Regions from separate parts of the Caulobacter sp. SRI_008 genome, predicted to be linked through region 2. Evidence: riboswitches for the same ligand, from Rfam matches in the RefSeq annotation. Region 2 holds a riboswitch; the other holds the start of a gene.
What was found. Region 2 has a riboswitch for cobalamin ahead of metE (5-methyltetrahydropteroyltriglutamate--homocysteine S-methyltransferase). Riboswitches for the same ligand answer to the same signal wherever they lie in the genome.
Positions count from the first base shown of each region.

Region 1: it holds a riboswitch for cobalamin, as region 2 does, so the genes downstream of both, AC2YHT_RS19500 (TonB-dependent receptor plug domain-containing protein) here and metE (5-methyltetrahydropteroyltriglutamate--homocysteine S-methyltransferase) in region 2, are expected to answer to the same signal.

Region 1 covers NZ_JBYCZS010000023.1:77,643-87,720, reverse strand. Annotated here, with positions in the region: gene AC2YHT_RS19555 (DUF3606 domain-containing protein) at 58-240, opposite strand; gene AC2YHT_RS19550 (hypothetical protein) at 240-410, opposite strand; gene AC2YHT_RS19545 (glutathionylspermidine synthase family protein) at 579-1,739, opposite strand; gene AC2YHT_RS19540 (PspA/IM30 family protein) at 1,749-2,483, opposite strand; gene AC2YHT_RS19535 (YjfI family protein) at 2,513-2,950, opposite strand; gene AC2YHT_RS19530 (YjfK family protein) at 3,094-3,732, shown strand; gene AC2YHT_RS19525 (DUF350 domain-containing protein) at 3,759-4,172, shown strand; gene AC2YHT_RS19520 (DUF1190 domain-containing protein) at 4,181-4,825, shown strand; gene AC2YHT_RS19515 (hypothetical protein) at 4,885-5,025, shown strand; gene AC2YHT_RS19510 (response regulator transcription factor) at 5,010-5,366, opposite strand; gene cobU (bifunctional adenosylcobinamide kinase/adenosylcobinamide-phosphate guanylyltransferase) at 5,498-6,013, opposite strand; cobalamin riboswitch at 6,052-6,252, shown strand; gene AC2YHT_RS19500 (TonB-dependent receptor plug domain-containing protein) at 6,359-8,272, shown strand; gene cobD (threonine-phosphate decarboxylase CobD) at 8,272-9,258, shown strand; gene cobO (cob(I)yrinic acid a,c-diamide adenosyltransferase) at 9,255-9,860, shown strand; gene AC2YHT_RS19485 (ABC transporter substrate-binding protein) at 9,941-10,078, shown strand, end outside.
Region 2 covers NZ_JBYCZS010000002.1:33,616-43,693, forward strand. Annotated here, with positions in the region: gene metE (5-methyltetrahydropteroyltriglutamate--homocysteine S-methyltransferase) at 1-1,792, opposite strand, end outside; cobalamin riboswitch at 1,907-2,121, opposite strand; gene AC2YHT_RS02245 (PepSY domain-containing protein) at 2,278-2,595, shown strand; gene AC2YHT_RS02250 (response regulator transcription factor) at 2,722-3,399, shown strand; gene AC2YHT_RS02255 (sensor histidine kinase) at 3,422-4,813, shown strand; gene AC2YHT_RS02260 (hypothetical protein) at 4,987-6,321, shown strand; gene ccmI (c-type cytochrome biogenesis protein CcmI) at 6,634-7,755, shown strand; gene ccmE (cytochrome c maturation protein CcmE) at 7,752-8,246, shown strand; gene AC2YHT_RS02275 (heme lyase CcmF/NrfE family subunit) at 8,243-10,078, shown strand, end outside.

The sequences.
Region 1 (10,078 bases), on a different contig from region 2:
CAGCGGGAGTCGCGGGACGGACTCATGAGGCGAGCGGGGGGCGAGCGCCCTGCCCGCTCAGCGCTTCTTGCCGAGCTCGGCGGCGATGTCCTTGGTCATCTTGCCGACCTTGCGGTGGGCGGCGGTCAGCTGGTCGCGGGTGACGCCCCAGCGCTTCATCCAATATTCGACGGCCTGGCGCTCGGAGAGGTCGAGGCGCTCCTTGTCGATGAAGCCACGCTTGTCCTTGAGACCGGCCATCAGCTGTTCCACGGCTTGGAGGAGCCGGCCGCGATACGGTTGGCCTGCTCACGTTGGAAGCGACCGCCGCGCGGCGGCTTGGGACGAGCGGCCAGCGCCGCCTGCTTGAGTCGCAGGGCGCGCTGGATCGGGGTCTCGCCCGGCGGGCCGTCGTCGTTGGAGTCGCTCATTTGGGGGAGCCTAGCACGGGTCTGGACCTTGTCCCTAAACCGTAAAATCCCCGCGAAAGCGGGGACCCAGGGGTTTTATCGTCAAGCGCCGCGCGTTTCAGAAAAAGCCTGGGTCCCCGCTTTCGCGGGGATTTTACGGGGAAAAGTCAGTCCCCACTCCCAGAGACCTCACCCCTCGATGATGTGCGGCACGAAGCGCGCGAGGTTCTTGGTGACCTGGCTGTCGTCCTCGCGGATGCCCATGCCCACGGGCTCGGCCCCGACGATCCAGGCGCCGACCACCGGATGCCTGCCGTCGAAGCTGGGCGGCGGGTGGAAGGCCTGGACGATCGCGCCCTCGGCTCCGTAGCCCTGGTCGAGCACCGGCTCGGCGCCCGCCCCGACGATCTCGACATTGGCCCCCTCGCGCGAGAACAGCGGCTTGCGCACATAGTTCGCGCCGAGGCTGGCGGCGGCCGGGTCGTCCTCGAAATAGGCCTCCAGCAGGTTGGGGTGGCCCTTGTGGCGCTCCCACAGCAGCGGGAGGATCGCCTTGTTGGACAGGATCGCCTTCCACGGCGGCTCCAGCCAGCGGACCTTCGCCGTCGTGAGGTTGGCCGCGTAGGGCTCGCGCAGCATGTCTTCCCAGGGATAGAGCTTGAACGCCGCCTGCAGCAGGTAGCCGTCGGTGTCGACGAACTGGCCCTCCTCGTTCAGACCGATGGCGTCCATGGCCACGAACTTGGGATCCAGACCGGCCTGGGTGGCCAGGTCTTCGAGGAAGCGCACCGTCTGGCGGTCCTCGACGGCGTCGGCGTCGCTGGCGAAGTGCACGAAGCCGCCCTTGGGGAACAGCACGCCGAAGCGCTCGCGCATGGCCTCGAACAGGCTGTTGAACTGGTCGGTCCCGGCCGGCAGCGCGCCTTGCGCCAGCAGGTCCTCGAGCCACAGCCACTGGAAGGTGGCGGCCTCGAACAGGCTGGTGGGGGTGTCGGCGTTGTACTCGTAGAGCTTGGGCGGCGCGGAGCCGTCATAGCCGAAGTCGAACCGTCCGTAGAGGGACGGCTCCTTGGCGCGCCAGGAGGCGGCGACAAAGTCCCAGTGCTCGGGCGGGATCGCCAGCTTCTCGAGAAGCTCTTCGCTGGCGACCGCTTCGTCGACGAGATCGAGACACAGGTCATGAAGCTGGCCCGCGGCCGGCTCCAGGTCCTCCTCGATCTCGCGCAGGGTGAAGGCGTACGCCGTCCCCTCGTCCCAATAGGCCTGTCCGCCGGTGTGGTGGTAGACGAAGCCGACGGCTTCGGCCTTCTCGCGCCAGTCTGGGCGCGGGGTCAGGGAAAGACGGCGCACGCGGGGTCTCTATTCGGTCTTCGAACCGTCGGTGGACTTCTGCTCGATCTGCAGAGGCGGAGCGGCCGGGGCTAGGCGGGCCAGGATGTCGTCGGCCGACGACTGGCCGGGCAGGATGCCGGCCACGCGCAGCTTCTCGTCGAGATCCGCGCCGGTGCGGCGGTCTTCCAGTTCGCCGGCGGCCTTGATCTTCTCGCCGCGGACCATCTGGCGCTCCTTGATGCGCGCCAGGCTGTCGGCGGCCGAGCCGAGGGACGCGCCGGCGCCCGCGCCGCGGGCGGTGACGGCGGCCTGGGCGCGCTGCACCGACTCGTTGACCTTCACGACCTCGACTTCGCGCTTGAGCGTGTCGATGCGGCGGTCGGTGGCGGCGATGGCGGTGTGGAGCTGGTCCTCGGCCTCGCGCATGCCGCCGATCTGGGGCTCCTTCAGCGCGATGTCGCTTTCGAGGTCGGCGATGCGCTGGGCCACCTGGCGGGCCAGGTCCATGTCGCCCTTGGTGACGGCGGCGCGGGCCGAGTTCTCGTACTTGGCGACCTGCTCGCGCAGGCTCTTGACGTCGTTCTCCTGGATGCGCCGGCGGGCGACCAGGGTGGCCAGGTTGTCGCGCGCCTTGGCCTGGGCCGTGTCGGCGTCGCGAATCTCCTGGTCGAGGATGCGGATGGCGTTGGCGTCGACGACGGCGGACGTGGCTTCGTGCGCGCCGGCGCGACCCAGGGTGAACAGCTTGCGCCAGATGGACATCGGAGGGCTCCGGGAAATTTCGGTTAGGGTCAGGCGGCGGTGGAGAACGAAGTACGCAGGTCCGAGGCGGCCTCGATGGCGTTTTCGGCGAGGGTGCGCAGCTCGATGACGATATCCTCGATCGAGGTCGTGGTCGAAAGCTCGCCGAACAGCTCGTAGTAGTCGCGGCCGCCGACGGCGCTGATGCCGAAGTTCGACAGCGGCACCAGCTTCTGGGCCTTCAGCAGGAATTCATTGAAGGCGTGGCGGTCTTCCTGCTCGTCGACGGGCCACAGCAGAGCCGAGGCGGCGATCTGCTGGTCGCTGACGCTGACATAGATCTCGAGGTCGCCCTGCCAGTGCATGGTGACCAGCAGGATCGGGTCGGAGCCTTCCAGCACCCGCACGCTCAGCTCGTCGGCGCCCACGCCGGGCGCTTCGTCCAGGGCCGCCTTCAGGGAGCGGACAGTCCAGGGCGTCTGACTCATCGGGTCGTCATCCTCTTCGCGGGCCATCTTGGCCGTTTCATACAAGATGGGAGACCGAAGGCCAGTCGTCGAGAGCGAGCATGGCCCCTTTTACAGCGCAGGCTGGCGCCGTACATGAGGGAGCGTTCTTTCAGGGACCAGCCATGTTCAGTCGCTTATTCGGCCGCAAGGAGCCCGCTCCCGAGTCGGCCCTGCCCGCCATCCGCAACGTGACGCTGGGGCGGACCGTCTGGCTGGACCCTCTGGCCTGGAAGCGCTTCGGCGCCGACAGCAAGTTCCCGCTCGACCACGACACGCTGGAAATCACCGCCCAGGGCCTGGTGGACCTGAAGGACGGCGGCTTCGTGCACCGGTTCTACACCGACGACCACGTGATGTTTCAGGCGGTCTCCGACGACCGCGAGGGCCAGCGCCTGACCGACGTCACCCTGTTCGTCCCCTGGGACAGCGCCTATCCGGGCAGCCGCGCCGATCGCGACGCCTGGGGCAAGCGCCTGCGCGCCCGGACCTTCACGCCCGCCGGCCTGCCCGAATACCACCGCTTCTGGTTCGGCGAGGAGGCCGAGAGCCAGGAGCCCGTGACCTTCTGGGAAGACCTGCACGACGACCGGGACGGGATCCCGGACCGGCGGATCTTCCAGACCTGCATGCTGTTCGCCCGCGACCTGCCGGGCGAGGGGCGCGAACTGCTGCTGGCCATCGAGATGGAGACCGAGGACCGCGAGGTCTCGTTCGAAACCATGATCGGCGTGCCGCTCGAAGTCGGCGAATTCCGCGCCTGAACCACGGTCCATAGGGGAAACTAGAGATGTTCGACGTCCAAGCCTTCGGCGAAAGCGCCCTGGCCTTCCTGGTGGCTTTCGTCGCCGCCGGCGTGTTCACGGTGATCTTCAAGATCGTCTACCAGGCGGTGACGCCCTACAACGAGGCCAAGCTGATCCGCGAGGGCAACGTCGCCGCGGCCATCGCCCTGGGCGGCGCCGTGGTCGGCTACGTGCTGCCGCTGGCTTCCGCGCTCAGCCACACCGTCAGCCTGCTGGAGTTCGCCGCCTGGGCCCTGCTGGCCGCCGTCATCCAGATCGCCGCCTTCACCCTGGTGCGGTTCACGGTGCTCAAGGACCTGATCGACCGGATCGAGAAGGCCGAGGTCGCCGCCGGCGTCTACCTGGCCTCGATCTCGCTGGCCGTCGGCCTGCTGAACGCCGCCTGCATGACCTCGTGAGGCCGGACATGAACGCCCATTCCCCCGCCCCGTCCCGCCGCCGCAAGCGCTCGAGCGCCGTCGCGCTGACGGGCCTGATGGCCGGCTCGGCCTTCACCCTGGTCGCGTGCGACGATCCCGGCTCGGCCACCCAGTGGGGCGATCCCCCCGCGGCCGTCTCGGGCAAGAAGGTCGACGCCTCCAGCTTCGCCAATCTCGACGAGTGCAAGGCCTCGGGCGACTTCACGGCCGACCAGTGCCAGACAGCCTATGACGAGGCCCAGAAGGCCAGCGCCGAGAACGCGCCGAAGTTCTCCGACCAGCAGAGCTGCGAGGAGCGTTACGGCGTCGACCAGTGCGTGCCGCGCAGCCAGGCCAACGGCGGCGGCAGCTTCTTCACCCCGCTGCTGACCGGCTTCATCATCGGCCAGGCGCTGGAAGGCATGAGCAACCGCGGCTATCGCGGCGCGCCGATGTATCGCGACCGCGACGGCACCTATTACAGCGGCTCGGGCTATCCAGTGTCGCGCGACTACCTGACCGGCCGCAGCCGGGTGCGCACCGACAGCTTCGACGCCCCGTCGCGCTACGAGGCGCCGAGCCGCGTGCAGAGCCGCAGCAGCGTCATTTCGCGCGGCGGCTTCGGCGGCGGTTCGCGCGGCTTCGGCGGCTAGACGGAACTGAAGGCGGGGCGTCTCGCGTTGGGTCTTCGACGACCACGCGAGGCGACCGCATGACCGACAAGACCATCACGGGGGTTCCCCAGCCGCGCTGGTGGCAGCGCCACCCCACCCTGGCCTTCTGCGCCGCCTGGGGTCTGGGTCTGGGACTGTTCGCGACCGCCGTGGCGGTGGGACTTCAGGCCGCGGCCTGAACGCCCGCGCGCTGCATGGCGCGCACGGCCGACAGCAGGCGAGCCGGCGTCACCGGCTTTTCGAGCCACTGGTCGGGCTCGACCTGCAGCACGCTCGGATCGCTGGCCGAGACCATCAGCACCGGCGTCCCCCGCCCTTCGAGCGAACGGATCAGCTCGGCGCCGGTCATGCGCGGCATGGCGTTGTCGGTGATCAGCAGGTCGGGCGCGAAGGCGTCGAAGGCTTCCAGCGCTTCCTGGCCGTCACGGCTCCACAGCACCTCGAACCCCGCCTCTTCCAGCAGGACCTCGTAGACGCCGCCAAGCAGCATGTCGTCTTCGGCGATGAGGATCCGTCGCATGGCAGCCCGCCCGTCGAATTAAGTGAACTCGAATGTGTAAATAGGTCTTAACCATGCCTGCGCGCCCGGTGTCTGCGTGCGCAATCGTCGCATCGCCGAAAGTTGAGCAATCGGGGCGAGAGCATCGGGAATCACTTCATCCGCAGGCTTAGTCCGGCGACGACCAGTTCGACGGCGTTGGCGGCGGCCGCCAGGGCCTGATGCAGCCGCCCGGCCTCGTCGCGGAACCTGCGAGCCAAGGCGTTGTCGGGCACGACGCCCCAGCCGACCTCGTTGGACACCAGCCAGAGCTCGCCGTCGAAGGCCGAAGCCGCCGCGACCAGCGCTGCCGCTTCGGTCGAGAGATCTTTTTCCGCCAGCATGAGATTGGTCAACCAAAGGGTCAGGCAGTCGACCACCGCCACGCCGCCCGGCGGCAGGCCGCGCAAGGCGGACACGAGATCGAAGGGCGCCTCCAGGGTGGTCCAGGCCTCTCCGCGATCGGCCCGGTGGCGGGCGATGCGCGCCTCCATCTCGGCGTCGAAGGCCTGGGCGGTGACGATCATGACCGGTCGGACGCCGACCGCGGCGGCCCTCGCCTCGGCCGCTCCTTGCGCGAAGGCGCTCTTACCCGAACGCGCGCCGCCTAGAACCAGGGTCAGTGACAACGGGGAACTCCAGATTGACGGTGTGCGGCGCACCCTATAGTCCAGCCGGCGCGACAGGTTCCTCCCAAAGAGGATGAAAAGGGAACTCGGGTGTGAAACCCGGGCTGCCCCCGCAACTGTAAGCGGCGAGTTCGCGCGTCACATGCCACTGGGTCTGTTCTTCGGAAGAGAGCTGGGAAGGCGACGCGCAGCAACGATGACCCGCGAGCCAGGAGACCTGCCTGTCGCGGTCGTCCTTCGTCCGGCCGGGGTGCGCCGTACGATCGGGTCTTCCCGCATGGCGACGCTTCGGTCCGGGCGTGTTCACGAGAACACGCTCCTTCTTGTCGCGCACGGAGGAATGACATGCGCCCTGTTTCCCTGCTGGCCCTGATGGCCGCAGTTCCCGCCCTGGCCCTGCCTGGCCTGGCTTTCGCCGATACGGCCGTGGCCGAAGTCGATCAGGTGGTGGTCACCGCCGGTCGCGAGCCCGAAAAGCTGTCGGAAGTCTCGACCAGCATGACGGTGATCGACGCCGAGGCCCTGAAGAAGGCCCAGGCCGTCGTGATCTCCGACCTGCTGTCGCGCACGCCGGGCGTCACCGTCACTCGCAACGGCGGCGTCGGCGGCACGACCCAGCTGCGCATCCGCGGCGCCGAGACCGACCAGACCGTGGTGCTGATCGACGGCGTCAAGCTGAACGATCCGTCCTCGACCGGCGGCGGCTACAACTTCGCCACCCTGCTGGCCGGCAACGTCAACCGCATCGAGGTGCTGCGCGGCTCGCAGTCGACCCTGTGGGGCAGCCAGGCCATCGGCGGCGTCGTCAACCTGCTGACCGCCACGCCCAGCGGCCCGCTCACCACCCAGTTGGCGACCGAGGTCGGCTCGCGCGACACCGCCTACGGCAACGCCGCGCTCAGCGCCGGCGGCGACTGGGGCGGCTGGCGGATCGCCGGCGCCTACTACACCACCGACGGCGTCTCGGCCTTCGGCAAGTCGTACGGCGGCAAGGAGAAGGACGGCTACCGCAACGCGGGCGTCAGCGGCCGCCTGGACCTGAACGTCACCGACTGGGCCACCGTCGACCTGCGCACGTCCTACGCCGCCTCGAAGAACGAATTCGACGGCTTCCCCGCCCCGCTCTACGCCTTCGCCGACAGCCCCGAATACGGCAAGACCAAGGAACTGGTCAGCTACGCCGGCGTGCGCCTGAGCGCCTTCGACGGCGCGCTGAAAAATCGCCTCGGCTTCGGCTACACCCAGACCGACCGCGACAACTTCGATCCCAGCTCGTCGGTCCCCAAGACCTTCGACGCCCGCGGCACCAACAAGCGCTTCGAGTACCAGGGCACCTGGCAGGTCAGCGAGATCCTCCGCGCGACCTTCGGGGCCGAGACCGAGCGCTCGTGGTTCCGCACCGCCTCGCCATCGGAATGGGAACCGAACCCGACGCCCGACAGCCACGCCGCGCGCACCGACAGCCTGTACCTGCACCTGCGCGCCCAGCCGGTCGAGGGCCTGACCCTGACGGGCGGCGTGCGCCGGGAGGACCACTCGGCCTTCGGCGACGCCACGGTCTATCAGGCCGGCGCGTCCTATTCGCCCAACGGCGGCGTCACGGTGTTCCGCGCCAACTACGGCGAGGGCTTCAAGGCCCCGTCGCTGTACCAGCTCTACAGCATCTACGGCGATGCGAACCTGAATCCCGAGGAGTCGGAAAGCGTCGACCTGGGCGTCGAGCACAGCGTGCTGAACGGCCGCGTGCGCGCGGGCCTGACCTGGTTCCACCGCGACATCACCAACCAGATCGACTACGTCTCCAACAACACCCCGCCCAACTACGGCGGCTACGCCAACTTCGCCAAGACGGAGACCAGCGGCGTGGAGCTGGAGACCACCATCGAGGTGACCTCGTCGCTGAAGGTGACGGCGAACTACACCAACATGGACCCGATTAACCGTTCGGCCACCAACAACGGCAAGCGCCTTCCGCGCCGCGCCGGCGAGACGGCCAACCTGAACGCCGACTACGACTGGAAGAGCGGCCTGACCACGGGCGTCTCGGTGCAGTACGTGGGCGAGAGCTACGACAACGCCACCAACACCCGCCGCCTGAAGAGCTACGCCCTCTTCGACCTGCGGGCCGCCTATCCGCTGAACGACACCTTCGAGGTGTTCGGCCGCGTCGAAAACCTCTTCGACAAGGAATACGAGACCATCTACCGCTACGGCTCGGTGGGCCGCGGCGCCTTCGCCGGCGTCCGGGCGAAGTTCTGATGAGCGGTTCGCCGTCGTCCCTTTCCGGACACGGCGGCCGCCTGGCGGCGGCGCGGGCGCGTTTTCCGGATGCGCCCGCGCCGTGGCTGGACCTGTCGACGGGGATCAATCCCCGCCCCTATCCGGTTCCGCCCCAGGCCTTCGAGGACTGGGGCCGCCTGCCCGATCCAGCCGACCTGGCGCGGCTGGAGGCCGTGGCCGCCCAGGCCTTCGGTGTCGAGGACCCCGCCCGGGTCGTCGCCGTGCCCGGCAGCGAGACGGCGATCCGTCTCTTGCCCAAGATCCTGCCGCGCGGCCGCGTGAGCCTGCCGGTTCCCACCTATTCCAGCCACCCGCTCGCCTGGCGGCGCGTCGGTTCCGAGGTCGTGGCCGACCCGGACGAGGCCGACCTCTGCGTCGTGGTGAACCCCAACAATCCCGACGGCCGCAGCCTGGCGCCCGAGGCGGTGCTGGCGCTGGGCCAGCGCGGCGCGGTAGTCGACGAGGCCTTCGTCGAGTGCGAGCCGTCGCTGTCGGTCGCCCCGTTCGCCGGCGCGCCGGACCATGAGCGGCTGATCGTGCTGCGCTCGTTCGGCAAGTTCTACGGTCTGGCCGGACTGCGGTTGGGCTTCGTGATCGCCCGGCCGGCGCTCGCCAGGCGCCTGCGCGAGACTCTGGGCGAATGGCCCCTCTCCGCCCCGGCCCTGGCCGCGGGCCTGGCGGCCTATCCCGACACCGCCTGGGCGAACGCCACGCGCGCCAGCCTGGCCGACGACGCCGCGCGGCTGGACGCCCTGTTGGTAGGTGCCGGTTTCGAGGTGGTCGGCGGGACCAGCCTGTTCCGCCTGACCCGCGCGGCCGACGCAGCCGTTCGCTTCGAGACCCTGGCGCGCGCCGGAATCCTGACGCGGCCCTTCGATCACGACCCGAGCCTGCTACGCTTTGGCCTGCCTGGATTCGACGCCGACTGGGCGCGCCTGGCCGCCGCCCTGGAGACCCCGCGATGAGCGACAACGCCAACGAGCAGCACGCCGAGGCGATGCGCGCCCTCAAGGCCGAGCGTGAAGAGCTGATGAAATCGAAGACCCTGGAGAAGGGTCTGCTGCTGGTCCACACCGGCGACGGCAAGGGCAAGTCCTCGGCCGGCTTCGGCATGGTCGCCCGCTCGCTGGGCTGGGGCATGCAGGTGGGCGTGGTGCAGTTCATCAAGGGCAAGTGGAAGACTGGCGAACGCCTGTTCTTCAGCCGCTTTCCCGACCAAGTGCGCTACCGCGTCATGGGCGAGGGCTTCACCTGGGACACCCAGGACCGCGAGCGCGACGTGGCCGCGGCCAAGGCCGCGTGGGAAGAGAGCAAGGCGATGATCGCCGATCCGACGCTCGACTTCGTGCTGCTGGACGAGATCAACATCGCCCTGCGCTACGACTATCTCGACATCGACGAGGTGGTGGAGACGCTGAAGGCCCGTCCCAACGACAAGCACGTCTGCCTGACCGGCCGCAACGCCAAGCCGCAACTGCTGGAAATCGCCGACCTGGTCACCGAGATGACCCTGGTCAAGCATCCGTTCGAGCAGGGCTTCAAGGCCCAGCGCGGGGTGGAGTTTTGACTGGTTTCAGCAGGCGGGTCGCTCTGGGGGCTAGCCTTGCCGTCGGCCTCGGCGCCGGCGCGCCGAAGAAGCCGCGCCTCGTGTCGCTCAATCCCTGCCTCGACGGCGTGCTGGTCGAAGTCGCCGACCGCGACCAGATCGCGGCGCTCAGCCACTACGCCCGCGATCCGCAGCAATCGAGCATCGCCGAGCGGGCCAAGTCCTATCCGATGACCTAC
Region 2 (10,078 bases):
TCTGGCGGCAGGTCTCAGAGCGCGGGATGTCGTCGCGGACGAACGACCACTGGAGGATGGTGACCGGGCCGGTCAGCATGCCCTTCATCGGGCGGGCGGTGAGGCCTTGCGCGTAGGCCCACCACTCGACCGTCATGGGCGCGGGGCGCGAGACGTCGCCGTAGAGGATCGGCGGGCGCACGCAGCGCGAGCCGTAGGACTGGACCCAGGCGTGCTTGGTGAAGGTGAAGCCGGTCAGGCGCTCGCCGAAATACTGCACCATGTCGTTGCGTTCGAACTCGCCGTGGACCAGCACGTCGAGGCCGATCTCCTGCTGCCAGGCCACCGCGCGGGCGGTCTCGGCGCGCAGGAAGGCCTGGTAGTCGGCGTCGGGCAACTGGCCCTTGGCGTGGGCGGCGCGGGCCTGGCGGACGGCGGCGGTCTGCGGGAACGAGCCGATGGTGGTGGTCGGCAGGGGCGGCAGGGAGAGCCTGGCCTGCTGCAGGGCGATGCGCTCGGCGAAGGGCGTGGCGCGGGCGGCGTCGGCCGGGGTCAGCGCGGCGGCGCGGGCCTGGACGGCGACGTCGTGGATCAGCGGCGAGGTCTTGCGCGAGGCGACGGCGGCGCTGGAGGCGGCGAGCTGGTCGCGGACGGCGGCGCGGCCCTGGTTGAGGGCCTTGGCCAGGACGGCCAGCTCCTCCAGCTTCTGGACGGCGAAGGCCAGCCACTGGCTGATTTGCGGGTCGAGGCTGGTCTCGATCGAGAGGTCGAGCGGGGTGTGCAGCAGCGAGCAGGACGGGGCCAGGATCACGCGGTCGGGGCCGCGGGCGGAGACGACGGGCTCGACGCGGTCGAGGATGGCCTCAAGGTCGGCGCGCCAGACGTTGCGGCCGTCGATGACGCCCAGCGACAGGACGAGGCTGTCGCGGGCCAGGGCCAGGGCGGCGTCGAGGTCGCCCGGGGCGCGGACGAGATCCAGGTGCAGGCCTTCGACCGGCAGGTTGGCGGCGGTGGCGAGGTTGTCGCCATAGGTCCCGAAATAGCTGGCGAGAAGGATGCTGATGCGCGGGGCGGCGTGGGTCAGGGCGCCGTAGGCGCGGCGGATCTCGGCGCGCTCGAAGTCGGTGAGGTCGAGCGCCAGGCAGGGCTCGTCGATCTGCACCCAGTCGGCGCCGGCGGCGGCCAGGCGCTGGAGCAGCTCGGCATAGACCGGCAGCAGGGCGCTGAGCAGCGACAGCGGCTGGAAGTGGCGGTCCTTGGTCTTGGCCAGCTTCAGGAAGGTGACGGGGCCGAGGATGACCGGGCGGGTGTGGACGCCTTGCGCCTTGGCCTCGAGGAAGGCGTCGATGATCTTGGTCGAGGCCAGGGTGAAGGCCTGGTCGGGGGCCAGTTCAGGCGCGAGGTAGTGGTAGTTGGTGTCGAACCACTTGGTCATCTCGAGCGCCGGCAGGCCGGTCGCCGTCTGGTGCGAACAGCCGTGGCCGCAGGTTTCCGGCTCGCCTTGCGTCCCGCGCGCCATGGCGAAGTAGAGCTGCAGATCGACCGGGCCGCCGGTCCAGCCGTAGGCGGCGGGGATCGCGCCGACCATGACGGCGGTGTCGAGCACGTGGTCGTAGAGCGAGAAGTCGCCGCTGGGGACGTGGTCGACGCCGAGATCGGCCTGGCGGCGCCAGGCGAGCGCACGCAGGGCGGAGGCTTCGGTCTGGAGCCCTTCGGCGTCGAGGCGGCCGGCCCAGTGGGCTTCGAGGGCGGTCTTCAGGCGGCGCTGCGGGCCGATGCGGGGAAAGCCGAGGGCGGCGACGGTGACGGTCATTTCTTAGCCTCTGTCTCGATGGTGACGGAGGCTGGACGGGGCGCAGGCATAGGCGCGCGAACGGGCTGGCCGACCCGCGCCTGGAGCTAGCGACCAGACCGGGCACCCCGCCGGAGGACGTTATCTGTCGAGGCAGGTCTCCTGGCTCGCGGGTCGACGCCGCCGTCCTGGCCTTCCCGATGCGCCACCGAGTCGAGTTCGGCGCATCAGTGACACGTATCGGACGGCCGCTCGCCGCTTACAGTTGCGGGGGCAGCGCCGGTTTCACACCGGCTTCCCTCTTAGCTTTGGACGCAAAACGTCCGCAGACCACGACCCGCTTATCAAGCCTGGGTCGGCTGGCGTTGTCAATAAGGACATAAAGATATCTTTATGTGATTTCAGATTGTGGTCGAGCGGGGCTTGGCCCGTGACAGGACGTCGCACACCGTTCATAAACCCCGCGTTCAGTCTCCATTCAGCCGTGCTCCTCTAAACCGGACGACATGAAGCCGATCCGCGCCATACTCGCCGCAGCCGCCATCGTCGCCGCCCTCCCGGGCGCGGCTCTGGCCCAGCGCGGCCCGGACTCGCTGGGCGCCGACTGGCGCGCCCGGCAGGACCAGGCGCGTGGCGGCGTGCAGTCGGGCCGCCTGGTGCCGCTGAGCGCGGTCATCGACAGCATCGCCCGCCGCACCCCCGGCCGCCTGCTCGACGCAGGGCTGGAAGGTCGCAACTACCGCATCCGCTGGGCGACCACGGACGGCCGCCGCATCGACTTCATCGTCGACGCCGAGAGCGGCCGGATCCTCAGCGGCGGGTAGAGCGTGACGGCTGAGACCATGAGCGATTTCGGCGTTCGTCGCGCTCTACCTTTTGATTGCGAGCCTGTTTATCCGTTTCGGACGGGACCGTCCGAACCGGACAGGCTCTAGGGAGTTCCCCGAGACATGCGCATCCTGCTCGTCGAAGACGATCCCGACCTGTCGCGCCAGCTGAAGCTGGCCCTCTCCGACGCGGGCTACGCCGTCGACCACGCCGCCGACGGCGAGGAAGCCCAGTTCCTGGGCGAGACCGAGCCCTATGACGCGGTGATCCTGGACCTCGGTTTGCCCAAGGTGGACGGGGTGTCGGTTCTGGAGCGCTGGCGGCGCGGCAATGTCGCAACGCCCGTGCTGATCCTGACCGCCCGCGGCGCCTGGAGCGAGAAGGTCGCCGGCTTCGACGCCGGGGCCGACGACTACCTGACCAAGCCCTTCCACACCGAGGAACTGCTGGCGCGCCTGCGGGCGCTGCTGCGGCGCTCGGCCGGCCACGCCGCGCCGAGCCTGACCTGCGGCGGCCTGCGCCTGGATCCGCGCGCGGCGCGGGCCAGCGTCAACGGCGAGCCGCTGCGCCTGACCTCGCTGGAATACCGCCTGTTGCACTACATGATGATGCACCAGGGCCGGGTGATCGGCCGCACCGAGCTGGTCGAGCACCTGTACGACCAGGACTTCGACCGCGACAGCAACACCATCGAGGTGTTCATCGGCCGGCTGCGCAAGAAGCTGGGCGCCGACCGCATCGAGACGGTGCGCGGCCTCGGCTACCGCCTGATCCCGCTGGAAGGCGAGACCGCGGGGTGATCGCGCGCGGGGGCGAGGCTTGATGCTCGACTTCCGCAAGCGCTCGCTCGTCCGGCGGCTGGTGCTGCTGGCGGCGATCTGGACGCTGTTCGTGCTGCTGGCGGCCGGGGCCTTCCTGACCGCCCAGTTCCGCGACGCGGCCATCCGCCGCTTCGACCAGTCGCTGGCGGTGCTGACCGACGACCTCTATGCCGGCTCGACGGTGGAGGACGGGGTGGTCAAGGCGCCGTTCCTGACCGACATCCGCGCCACCCGGGCCTATTCCGGCCGCTACTGGGCGATCTTCGCCCAGAAGAGCGGCGGCGGGCTCTCGGCGATCGAGCGCTCGCGCTCGCTGTTCGACAGCGATCTGATGCTGTCCACCGCCCAGATCGACCGGCTGACGGCCGATCCGGGCAAGACCCTCTATTTCGACATGCGCGGGCCGCAGGACAAGCCGCTGCGGGCGGCGGCGATCCTGACGCGGCTGCCGGGGCATCCGGCGCCCGTGGTGTTCATCGCCGCCGAGGACCGATCCCCGATCGACGACGACGCCGACCGCTTCGGCCGGATCACGGCCTTCGCCCTGCTGCTGCTGGGCGTGGGCCTGATCGTGGCCATCGTCTTTCAGGTGCGGTTCGGCCTGCAGCCGATCTTCCGCCTGCGCCGCGAGATCGCCGGGGTGCGCAGCGGCAAGGCCGAGCGGCTGGTCGGACCCTATCCGGAGGAGCTGGAGCCGCTGGCCGGCGAGCTGAACGGCCTGCTGGCCCACAACCAGGAAGTCGTCGAGCGCCAGCGCACCCATGTCGGCAACCTGGCCCACGCCCTGAAGACGCCGCTGTCGGTGATGCTGACCGAGGCCAGCCAGCAGGGCGGCGCGCTGGCCGAGGTAGTCGAGCGCCAGGCCCAGACCATGCGCGAGCAGGTCGACCACCATCTGCGCCGGGCGCGGGCGGCGGCGCGTTCGCAGACCAGCGGCGAGCGCACGCCGGTGGAGCCGATCCTCGACGAACTGGCCGTGACCCTGGAGCGGATCTTCCAGGACAAGAACGACGGGCGGGGCGTGGAGATCGACTGGCGCTGTCCGGAAGACCTGTGCTTCCAGGGCGAGCGGCAGGACTTCATGGAACTGGCCGGCAACGTCATGGAGAACGCCGGCAAGTGGTCGAAGGCCCGCATCCGCGCCGAGGCCAAGGCGGACGGCGAGGGGCGCATGCTGCTGACCGTCGACGACGACGGCCCGGGCATTCCGGCCGAGCAGCGGGCCCAGGCGTTGAAGCGCGGCCAGCGGATGGACGAGCACACGCCGGGCACCGGGCTTGGCCTGTCGATCGTCGATGAACTGGCGCGGGCCTATGGCGGCTCGGTGACCCTGGACGATTCGCCGCTGGGCGGCCTGCGGGTGGTGCTGTCGCTGCCGCGCGCGGAGGGTTAACGCTACCGCGCGCCACTCTGGCGATAGCGCGCTGTCGTCAAGGTGGAGCTTTCGGCGCCGCGACACTTCGCCTTGCCTTGCGTCATTGAAAAAGCAGCGGTTTCGGAAAGTCTTAACCTCGTTGGCAACATGGTTGACGCTGCCTGGACATGTCCCGTCCCCGGCGGAGATCGATGCCCGCAATCGCCGCGCACAAACTGCAGATCATCCGGACGCTGGTCGAGACCGCGCCCGATGCGGCTCTGCGCAGTCTCGAGCTCGCCCTGGCCAACGCCGGCGGGCAGGGGGCGCTGGCGACCGTGCGGGCCATGGTCGAGGACGAGACCGCCGATCGCTACGTCCGCAACACCATTCTTTCCCCCATCGCGCCGCTGTGCCAGCCGCGCGCCGAGGACCTGCCGCAGTTCCCGCGCCGGGCCCTGGCCCTGCTGTGGAAGGCGCTGAAGGTCGAGGCCCCGCGCCAGGTGGCCGAGGGCGCGGCGCGCTGCAATCCCTGGGATCTCGACAACGGCGCGCCCGATGTCTTCAACGAGCTGTGCAAGATCGCCGCCCGCGGCCTGCGCGCGGCCGAACGGCCTGAGTACGAAGCGATCGCCCAGATCTGCGACGCCGACGAGTTGGCCGACTATCTCGACCTGTCGGTGATCGTCCGCAACGCCCTGCCGCGACTGTCGGAGTGGGTCAGCCGGATGAGCGGCGAGCGCGCGGCGGCCGCGCGCCTGGCCTATCGCGACGCCTGCGCGATCAGCGACGACGCCGGTCCGCGGATGTTCGAGATGCTGGCGGCGCACCTGCCCGAGCCCTGGCGGATCCTGCGGGTGATCTCGGCGGTGATGGACCGTCCCAACGACCGCTACCTGGCCTCGTCGGAGGTCAAGGAATTCGGCGAGCGGATGCTGGCCGACATCGAGGCCAGCATCGAGCACGTGCGCGGCTTCGACCTGGAGGGCGGCGAGGCCTCGGGCCGTTCGGCGGCGGCCTCGGCCCAGCGCATCGCCCACCAGCTGACCGAGTTCGAACAGGCGGTCGACGTGGCCAAGGACGGCCCGTGGGGCAAGCGCCTGGCCAAGTTCAAGCAGGCGGCGGCCCAGGCGGCCGAGACGCGGATGAACGCCGCCGACAAGGAGCTGGGCCTGGCCTTGCCGCTGCGGCCGATCTCGATGATGGGCAAGATGGGCGGCGGCAAGGGCGTGCCGAAGCTGGAAGAGGCGCCGGACGCGGTCCTGGTGCGCCGCGCCGCCTCGGCCCTGGCCTTCGTCGAGGACCTGCGGCCTTGCGCGGCCCAGGCCGGCTACGGCTCGACCCGCGCCAAGGTGCTGGAGAAGCTGAACCAGCGGCTGGACCAGTACATCGAGGACAGCCTGCACGTGGCCCGCACCGGCGAGGGCGGCGACCCGCAGGTGGCCCGCGCCTATCTCGAGATCGCGGCCGCCTACATCGCCCACACCCGCGACGAGAAGACCGCCGAGATCGTCCGCCGCCGGGCCGTCGCGGCGATGGCGGCGTAGGGGCGGACGGCAGTCTTCACCGCCGAAATCCGCCGTTTGAAATCTGCGGGTTGGATACCCCCTCCGATCGCCTTCCTGGGCCTCGTGCCCAGGATCCATCGTTCAGCCGCTCAGACCTTTCGAGGCTGGTCGAGGTTTGAGCGGTCGCCGGCATGGGCCCTCGCCACAGGGGCGAGGGAGGCGACTTTGGGGGCGCGGTGGGACATTGCGCCTCGGGCGCTGATCCGGGACCTGGCGGACGCCGCGACGCAATCTGGGCCTTAAGTGTTTTTTTCACTGACGCGCGGATCGATCTGCGGCTAACAGCGAACCATGATCGGTTTCTGGATCGCCGCCGCGGGTCTGTCCGCCGCCGCCGCCGCCCTGGTGCTGCGGGGCGCAGCGCACGGGCTCGCGCCCGTCGGGGACGACCCGGCCCTGGCCGTCCATCGCCGGCAGCTTTCCGAGATCGACGACCTGGCCGAGCGCGGCCTGCTGGCCGACAGCGAGCTGAAGGCCGCCCGCGCCGAGGCCGGCCGCCGGCTGCTGGCCGCCGCCGACCAGGGCGCGGCCGACTGGCCCCAGGACGGGAAAGGTCCGCGCCGCGCGGTGGTGGCCGTCGCGGCGATCGCCGCCCTGCTGGCCGTGGTGGTCTATGTGCTGGTGGGCGCGCCAGGCGCGGCCGACCAGCCTTTCGCCCGCCGGGTGGCCGAGTGGAAGTCGACCGACCCGTCGATGCTCGACCCGCCGCGCATCGCCGCTGTGCTGGAGCAGGCGGCCAAGACCCGGCCCAACGATCCCGAGCTCTATCGCAACCTCGCCCTGGTGCGCATCGCCGGCGGCGACGCCGTCGGGGCCGGCGAGGCCCTGCGCCGCGCCGTGCGCCTGGCCCCGCAGCGGGCCGACCTGTGGACCGCCCTGGGCGAGACCTTCGTGGCCGGCGACAACGGCCAGGTCGGCCCTGACGCCCGCATGGCGTTCAGCGAAGCGCTGAAGCGCGACCCGAGCGACCTTTCCGCCCGCTATCACCTGTCCAAGGCCCTGATCGCCGATGGCAGGCTGGACGAGGGCCTGGCCGGCTGGCGGGCGCTGCTGGCCTCGCTGCCGCCGGCCGACGAGCGCCGCGCGATCCTGGCCGGCGAGATCGACCGCACGGCCAAGGCCGGCCGGCTGGTCGAGCCGAATTCGCAGGCGGCCCAGGCGGCCGCCGACGGCGGCGTCACCCCCGAGATGATCCAGGGCATGGTCGACAGCCTGGCCGCCAAGCTGGCCGCCGATCCCGACAACGCCGACGGCTGGGTGCGGCTGGTCCGCGCCTATGGCGTGCTGGGCGACGTCGCCCGTCGCGACGCGGCCCTGAAGACCGCCTCCGAGCGCTTCAAGGACCAGCCGCGCGTGCTGGCCGCCCTGCGCCAGGCCGCCGATGCGCCCGCCGCCACCTCGGTTCCCCGATGAGCTTCCTGCCCAAGTCCCGCAAGGCGCGCCGGCGCCTGACCATCCTGCTGGCGATCGCGCCGGTCGCCGCCCTGGCGGCGGGCCTGGCCCTGTACGGCATGCGGGACTCGATCTCGCTGTTCTACACCCCGGCCCAGGCCCACGAGGCCCACGTGCCTGCCGGCCGCAAGGTGCAGCTGGGCGGGCTGGTCCAGGCCGGCAGCGTGGTCAAGCACCCGGACGGCCTGGTGGAGTTCGTCGTCGCCGACCAGAAGGCGACCAGCAAGGTGCGCTATCAGGGCGACCTGCCCGACCTGTTCCGCGAGGGGCAGGGGATCGTCGCCTCCGGATCGTTCGACGAGGGCGGCGTCTTCGTCGCCAAGCAGGTGCTGGCCAAGCACGACGAGCGCTACATGCCGCGCGAGGTGGCCAAGGCCATCAAGGAGCAGGGCGAGTGGCGCGGCGAGGGCGCGGCTCCGCCGTCCTACGGTGAGGGAAAGACCGCCCGATGATCGTCGAGTTCGGCGCGTTCGCCCTGGTCCTGGCCCTGGTGCTGTCAGTCGCCCAGAGCGGCCTTTCCGCCGTCGGGGCGCTGCGGCGGTCGGGCGCGCTGGCGGGGGCGGGACGCGGCGCGGCCGTGGCGACCTTCGCGGCCCTGGCCTGCGCCTTCGCCGCCCTGATCTACGCCTTCGTGACCTCCGACTTCTCGGTGGCCAACGTCGCGGCCAACTCCCACACCGCCAAGCCGCTGCTCTACAAGGTGGCCGGCGCCTGGGGCAGCCACGAGGGCTCGATGCTGCTGTGGTGCCTGGTGCTGACCGGCTACGGCGCGGCCATGGCGGTGTTCGGCGAGCGTCTGCCGCCGCGCCTGCGGGCCTGGGCCATCGCGGTGCAGGGCGCGCTGGGCGTGCTGTTCCTGGCCTACACCGTCTTCGCCTCGAACCCGATGACCCGCCTGCCGGACCCGCCGGTGGAGGGGCGCTCGCTCAATCCGCTGCTGCAGGACTGGGCCTTGGCCGTGCATCCGCCGTTCCTCTATTCGGGTTATGTCGGCTTTTCGGTGGTGTTCTCGCTGGCGATCGCCGCCCTGATCGAGGGCAAGGTCGACGCGGCCTTCGCCCGCTGGGTGCGGCCCTGGACCCTGGCGGCCTGGAGCCTGCTGACCGTCGGCATCACGCTCGGCGCCTTCTGGGCCTATTACGAGCTGGGCTGGGGCGGTTGGTGGTTCTGGGATCCGGTCGAGAACGCCAGCTTCATGCCCTGGCTGATCGGCGCCGCCCTGCTGCACTCGGCCATCGTGCTGGAGAAGCGCGGCGCGCTGCCGGGCTGGACGGTGTTCCTGGCCCTGGCGGCCTTCGGCTTCTCGATGCTGGGGGCGTTCCTGGTGCGCTCGGGCGTGCTGACCAGCGTCCACGCCTTCGCCGTCGACCCGACGCGGGGCGTGCTGCTGCTGTCGATCATGGGGATCGCGGCCGGCTTCGGCTTCGTGCTGTTCGCCATCCGCGCGCCGAGCCTGAACGCCGGCGGCCTGTTCGCGCCGGTCAGCCGCGAGAGCGCCATCGTGCTGAACAACATCATCCTGTCGGCGGCGACGGCGACGGTGCTGCTGGGCACGCTCTATCCGCTGATCCGCGAGGCGCTGGACGGCGAGGCCGTCTCGGTCGGGCCGCCGTTCTTCAACCTGACCTTCACGCCGCTGCTGGTGCTGGCCCTGGCCATACTGCCGGCCGGGCCGCTGCTGGCCTGGAAGCGCGGCGACGCGCGGCTGGTGGTGCGGCGGCTGTGGCTGGCGCTGGTCATCGCCGCGGTGCTGGGTCTGGCCGCCTACGCCCTGGTCACGCCGCGCAAGGCGCTGGCGAGCCTGGGCCTGGTGCTGGGCTTCTGGCTGATCGGCGGCGCGCTGGTCGAACTGGCCGAGCGGGTGAAGGCCTTCCGCGCGCCCTGGGCCGAGGTGCGCCGGCGCCTCTCGGGCCTGCCGCGCGGGGCCTGGGGCATGACCATCGCCCATGCCGGCCTTGGCCTCTTCGCGCTGGGCGCCAGCTTCGAGACCGCCTGGCGGGTCGAGAGCGCCCAGGCCCTGGGCGTCGGCGGCAAGATCGAGCTGGGCGCCTATGTGCTGACCCTGACCGACGTCGGCACGCTGGACGGTCCCAACTACCTGGCCGAGCGCGGCGTGGTGCGGATCGAGAAGAAGACGGGTGGTTTCGTCTGCACGGCCGAACCCGAGCGGCGGTTCTTCCCGGTCGGCGGCCAGACGACTTCGGAGGTGGCGCTGTGCCCGCGCGGCCTGGACGACCTCTACGTGGTCATCGGCGAGCGCCGGGCGGGTCCGGCGGGCGAGCCG